DNA from 2 places in the Brevibacillus sp. HB1.3 genome. Region 1 is predicted to be linked to the other one. Evidence: riboswitches for the same ligand, from Rfam matches in the RefSeq annotation. Region 1 holds a riboswitch; the other holds the start of a gene.

Evidence for each region. A riboswitch is a leader RNA that binds a small molecule or an ion and turns the genes downstream of it on or off. The one in region 1 is predicted to bind S-adenosylmethionine.
Region 2: another riboswitch for S-adenosylmethionine. It lies ahead of metK (methionine adenosyltransferase); the one in region 1 lies ahead of HPY31_RS24340 (homocysteine synthase).

What each region holds. Positions count from the first base shown of each region.
Region 1 covers NZ_JABMIT010000013.1:74,231-77,653, reverse strand. Annotated here, with positions in the region: gene HPY31_RS24340 (homocysteine synthase) at 1-1,251, opposite strand, end outside; SAM riboswitch class I at 1,341-1,447, opposite strand; gene HPY31_RS24335 (rhodanese-like domain-containing protein) at 1,759-2,070, shown strand; gene HPY31_RS24330 (SCO family protein) at 2,153-2,779, shown strand; gene HPY31_RS24325 (YqzG/YhdC family protein) at 2,776-3,114, opposite strand; gene HPY31_RS24320 (PGG domain-containing protein) at 3,217-3,423, shown strand, end outside.
Region 2 covers NZ_JABMIT010000002.1:81,407-84,829, forward strand. Annotated here, with positions in the region: gene metK (methionine adenosyltransferase) at 88-1,293, opposite strand; SAM riboswitch class I at 1,427-1,528, opposite strand; gene HPY31_RS05110 (S8 family peptidase) at 1,590-3,423, opposite strand, start outside.

The DNA.
Region 1 (3,423 bases):
GAGGATATCGTCGATCGCTTCTGTACCGACGGAGAGGCGAATAAGTCCAGGAGTCACTCCGGCTGCTGCCTGCTCTTCTTCTGTCATCTGCTGATGTGTTGTGCTCGCTGGATGAATGATGAGTGACTTGGAATCTCCGACATTTGCGAGATGGGAGAACAGCTTCACTGATTCGATCAATGTTTTTCCTGCCTCAACGCCACCGCGAATGCCAAAGGTCAGGATCGCGCCGGCCCCTTTTGGCAAATATTTTTGGGCCAATTCACGCTGGGAGTCTGACTCCAATCCCGGATAACTCACCCACTCTACGGCGGAGTGATTGGCGAGGAACTGGGCTACTGCCAAGGCGTTCTGGCTATGCCGCTCGATTCGCAGATGCAGAGTTTCTAATCCTTGCAGGAACAAGAAGGAGTTGATCGGAGCGACTGCTGCCCCGATATCGCGCTGGAGCTGGACACGTGCCTTGATAATATAGGCAAGCGGACCGACTGCTTCTGTATAGACGACGCCATGGTAGCTTGGATCTGGTGTAGTCAGACCTGGGAATTTTCCGTTGTTCCAGTCGAATTTTCCTGAGTCTACGATGATACCGCCAATTGCTGTTCCGTGGCCGCCGATGAATTTGGTGGTGGAGTGCACGACGATATCGGCCCCGTGCTCAAAAGGACGGCACAAAATCGGAGTCGCAAAGGTGTTATCCACGATCAACGGCACACCATTCTCGTGGGCAATATGGGCGATCGCCTCGATATCAGCGACATCAATGCGCGGGTTGCCGATTGTCTCGCAAAACACGGCTTTTGTCTTTTCATTGATATAGGCCCGGAAATTTTCCGGATTGGATTGATCTGCAAAATGAACCTTGATACCGAGGCGGGGAAGAGTGTGGGCGAACAGGTTGTAGGTACCGCCGTACAGGCTGCTGGAAGCGACGATCTCGTCACCCGCATGTGCAATATTTAAGATGGCGAATGTAATGGCAGCCTGCCCGGATGCGGTCGCGAGTGCACCAACCCCACCTTCGAGCAGGGCAACACGCTTCTCAAATACATCCTGTGTGGGATTCATGATGCGTGTATAGATGTTCCCAAACTCTTTTAGGCCAAATAGGTTGGCTGCATGCTCCGTATCGCGGAAAACATAGGAGGTCGTCTGATAGATCGGAACAGCTCGAGAGCCTGTTACAGGGTCAACCTCCTGCCCACCGTGTACCGCAAGTGTTTCTGGCTTCCATTGTTGTTGATCGGACATGTCCATCTCTCCTTTTACTATGGGAAATCGGCGAATAAAAAAACGGAGCATTCTCCTGAGAAGAAGAAGCTCCATCATGCACGGGCTTTTGTTCATCTCTCAGAATCACTGGATTCTGCAGGAATTGGCACCATGCAGCTAATCTGCTGGTTGCCGGGCTTCGTAGGGCCTGTCCCTCCACCGCTCTTGATGAAAATAATTGTTGTCGTAATTGTATGAAAATAAATCCTTGCTGTCAATGCGGAATATACAGTTATCAGGGAGGTTTTTGTGTATATATGAATGAAGGTGGTTTACTCATGCCATTAATTTGTAACGGTTTTGTCTCAAGCTGTTCACATCCCGTGTGGCTACTGCCGCAGCGAAATAGGAGATAATGGTAGAAAATAGGGAGTATCAATGCAGGGTGAAGCCAAGTGCTCTTCGCGTTAGAAAAGTAAAAAAGCGTATGATATCATGGAGGTGGTTACAACTGATCTGATCGTACATATAGGAGGATAAATAACAATGAGCCATGGAGTAAAGGAAATGACACCACAAGAGCTGTTGGAAAAGCTGGAAGCCAAAGAGGAACTGCAAGTCATTGATGTACGTGAAGTAGATGAGTGGAATGCAGGTCACATTAAAGAGGCAAAGCTGATCCCACTTGGCTTTTTGCCACATCGTATCGATGAGCTGGATAAGAACATTCCGATTGTGATGGTTTGCCGCAGTGGTGCCAGAAGCAATTCAGCTACCGAGTATTTGAGTGCACAAGGGTATGACGTGGCGAATATGGTTGGCGGCATGCTCGCATGGCCAGGTGAAGTGGAACAATAAGACGTGATAGAAACAGTGTGAATGCCTCCCGCGTGTAATCAGGAGGCATTCACGCATGGGACAAGCAGGGAGGAAGCAACCGATGAGTGAAGGAGCACAATTGCAGCAGGAATCTGCAATGAAGAAACATTGGTTTCCTGTGTTAGCTGGTATTATCATTTTAGCTATCGTCGGAGTATTTGGTTATAATTACATGACAAAAGAGAAGATCGAGGTGTTGAAGCCGATCGCGGACTTCACCTTGGACAATAGTGATGGAACAACCTATACATTTCATTCAAGTGCTGGCAAGGTACGACTGGTAGAGTTTATGTTCACCAAGTGTCCGGATATTTGTCCGGCGACTACGTTCAACATGGCCAAGCTGCAAGATCAGTTGAAGGAAAAGGGACTGTTCGGAGACAAAGTGGAGTTTGTTTCCATTTCCTTTGACCCTGATAACGATACACCGGAAGTCTTGCAGGAGTATGCAGCCAAGTTCAAGGCAGATCAGAGTGGCTGGAAGTTCCTGCGCGGGGATGCTCAGGCTGTAGAGAAAGTGACGAAGGATTTTGGTCTGATGGTCATTAAGGAGCCAGATGGTTCTTATTCCCACACGGCTCGCATGTTCCTTGTGGATGGAGAGGGAAACATGCGTCGCGCGTACGGGATGGCAGCCAACATGGAGCTGGAAGTCATGATGAAAGAGATGGTACAACTCGCTGACTAGCGTGTCTCCTCATAGAAGATGTTTACGACCTCTTCTGTTTGATTCACGAATTCAATATGAACGAGTAACGCCCACCTGCGATTGCTTTCTTGAAGCAAGAGCTTAAACGTCTCTTCTGACGTGGTGGGCGTTTTTTGTTTTCGTCCGACATGCAGGTAGTCCACAATTTGAGCGTTTGGATATCGCTTCATCGTTTCCTGCATCGCGAGCTTGCCCCATTTTGCATAGGGAGGCTGGGCATAGGTAGGGAACGGCTGAAAGATGAGCAGAAAAAGGACGGTGGAGAGAAGGGGCATCATGTTCCGATAGCGAAATAGGCGACGAACGGTTTGCACTTGCTATTCCCTCTCTTTTTCAAATGGTTTGCCATGTATTTTGAAGACTTTTCGGAATATCATTCGTAGAAAATAATGACAATGAAGTGCGGGGGGTACTCGATGCATTACTTGCTCATTCCCTTATTTGGCGTTCCTGTTTTGGTGGGCGTTCTTGCGGCGATTTTTCAAAAGCCTCCTTTCTGGAAAAAATGGGGGCTGACGATTGCTTCAGCCGTATTGATTTACGGAGGCAGCTTTGCCGCGAATGTATATTGGCAAGTGAAGTATGGCATTCCGGTGTTACCTACGGAGTCTGATTTGGAGGTC
Region 2 (3,423 bases), on a different contig from region 1:
ACAATTGACCCAATAATTGGATGACTCTGCTCCTAAAAGAAAAAGAGCCCAGTAGCAACACCAGGCTCTTTTTATGTCTTTGGAATATTAGAGTTGAGCAGCCTCTTGCTTCAGAACTTCTGCTTTGTCTGTTTGCTCCCAAGGAACATTCAGGTCATTGCGTCCGAAGTGGCCATATGCAGCTGTTTGTTTGTAGATAGGACGACGCAGGTCGAGCTGCTTGATGATACCAGCAGGACGCAGGTCGAAGTGTTTGCGAACCAATTTCACCAGAGCTTCTTCGGAAATGGTACCTGTGCCGAATGTATCTACTGCGATGGAAACTGGTTGTGCTACACCAATTGCGTAAGCAACTTGTACTTCGCATTTGTCTGCGAGACCAGCAGCCACGATGTTTTTCGCTACATAACGAGCTGCGTAAGCACCGGAACGGTCAACTTTCGTCGGATCTTTACCGGAGAACGCACCACCGCCATGACGAGCATAACCGCCGTAAGTATCTACGATGATTTTGCGGCCAGTCAAGCCAGCATCCCCTTGTGGTCCGCCAATTACGAAACGGCCAGTTGGGTTGATGAAGTATTTGGTTTCAGCGTCCAACAGTTCAGCTGGAACAACTGGTTTGATTACGTGTTCAACCAGATCTTGCTTGATTTGCTCGAGAGTTGTTTCAGGAGCATGTTGGGTAGAAATAACAATTGTATCGATACGAACTGGTTTGTCGCCATCGTACTCAACGGTTACTTGTGTTTTTCCGTCAGGACGGAGGTAAGCAAGTGTTCCGTTTTTACGTACTTCAGTCAGGCGACGAGCCAATTGGTGAGACATGCTGATTGGAAGTGGCATCAGTTCAGGTGTTTCATTGCAAGCAAAACCAAACATCAAACCTTGGTCACCAGCACCAATTGCTTCGATCTCAGCATCAGTCATTTTGCCTTCGCGTGCTTCCAATGCTTGGTCTACACCAAGTGCAATGTCAGCGGACTGCTCGCCAATTGCAGTAATAACACCGCAAGTGTCAGCGTCAAAACCAAATTTCGCACGGTCATAGCCGATTTCACGAATGGTTTCACGAACGAGCTTTTGGATATCCACATAAGTGTTTGTAGTGATTTCACCTGCTACGAGAACCAAACCAGTAGTTACGGAAGTTTCGCAAGCTACGCGAGCGTTTGGATCTTTGGACAGGATCGCATCCAAGATGGAGTCGGAAATTTGGTCACAAATTTTATCCGGATGTCCTTCAGTTACAGATTCGGATGTAAACAGACGACGACCTTTTTGCAAAGCCATGAGAAAATACCTCCTTTGACCTCATACAAATAGTGTGGTAGCCGAGTTAGGATTTTATCTACGTAAACGCAAATAAAAAACCTTTTCCAATTTTTAGGAGGAAAAGGTTTGAGCGTTTTTTGCTTCCTTCATCCTCTTATCGGCCAGAACAGATGTCCGTTCTGCTGGTTAGCACCGCTCTAGCTCGGTTGCCGGGCTTCATAGGGCCAGTCCCTCCGCCTGCTCTGGATAAGAGTATCCATTACGGATAATAGAATAATTGTTTTTTTCAGAGATGTCAATAGGAAAATTTTTACTTATAATTGATAGGCTTTTGAAAGTACTACCACTACCTCGGCGCGAGTTGCTCTTCCATTCGGTTTAAAGGAAGAACCGTACCCATTAACCCAATTCCTCGAGGTCAAAGCCTCGATGGCAGGAGAAGCCCAGTGACTCGTTGGCACATCCCGATAATTCGAGGTACCGTGATTATACATCAACACATTACGTGCCCGCGCGATCATTATCGCCATCTCTGCACGCGATATCGGCTGATCCGGCTTCATTTCATTCTTCGGGTACCCTTTCAATATTCCCAATTGATAAGCTACGCCTAGGTTGTGATACGCCCAGTGCCGCTTTGGCATATCCCGGAAGGTCGTTTTTCCTGTATAGGTAGTCGCTACCTTAGAACCGGTCGCACGCATCGATTTAAGCAGCATCGTCGCAAACTCCGCACGGGTCACTGCCTGATTCGGCTTGAATGACGCATCATTAAACCCATTTACAATATCGCGAGAGCTAAGTCTGACGATCTCTGAGCGCGCCCAGTGGTCCGAAATATCGCGATAACCCGCTATCAATTTCTGCTGCGTCACCGTGAGTCGGTACGATTCATATTTGAACGAAGTACCACTATTAAGGCGCACATAATATTTTCCTGGCTGCAAACGCAAACCGATAATATCGTTTCCTCGCTTCGACAGCTCCGCTACCTCATTCGTCGAAGCAAGCGCATAGTTCAAGTTTCGATCGCTATAGAGCGCGAAACGAAAGCCGCTATCGACAGGAATGTACGGCGCTCGGAACGTCACATACGATTCACTATTCACAGTAAATTGGAACCAGTCGGAATCGGTAGCTGTCGGTATCGTGCCTGACATAACTGTCCCACCGCTTAGCGGAGACGCTGTTTGATAGGTGTCATTCGGCTCATTAAAATCTTTTTTTACTGGCGTGTATCCCAGATCCAGCTGATATTCGCCATTCACCGCATTGCGATTGTACTCACTCACACGGATGTAATACTTGCCTGGTGACACTTCTTTTTGGACGCGCTCTGTCGGATTGTCTTTTGTTCCATTATCGTAGGTAGGGTCCCAGACAACCATCTTTTTACCGAGCTCTTGTTTACCAATACTCAGCAATAAATCGACACGCTTGTTATCAGGACTAACCGTGACATCCAAATGCCCGTATTCACGAACATAGTAGGAGAACCAATCCTGATCCCCTTCATCGTGAAAATTGCCTGTTACACTGATTTCGTTGCCTACGAGTGGCCTTGCCGTCTCTTGCGTATCGTTCGGTTCGTTACGGTCCGGATTGATGGTAAACTTACTCGTCAGCACGTAGGTAAAAGCGTTGTTGACCCCTCCGTTACGCATTAACCGGATATTCATATTTCCCGCTTTGACCGGGACAGTAATCGTATCTCCATTCCCGAAGTACTGCGTAATCGGCGGACGATTCTCTGGGTAAAAGGTAGCTGCCATCGCGGAAGAAACACCAGATGTCACTGACGCTGTGAAGCTGACCTTCCCATCGTAAGGGATGTCCATCTTCAGCCAGTCTATCGTGTCTTTTGGTCCCAAATTTCCACGTATCTGAGATTCGATCGGGAACGCTTTTGCTGAGTACGTCTGATTATTCGGCTCTAAAAAGTCATAGGATAAGGGCGTTCGAACTGCCTTGTCGACATTTAACAACCCGTAGCCCGTTTTCCGGTCCCATCCCTTTTCCCCTAAATCCGTAGCCGTTTGATAAAGCAATTGTCTTACATCAAATGGACTTAGTTTGGGATAACGAGCTAGTATGAGAGCCGCTGCACCTGCTACTTGTGGTGCGGCTGCTGAAGTACCGCTAAAGGAA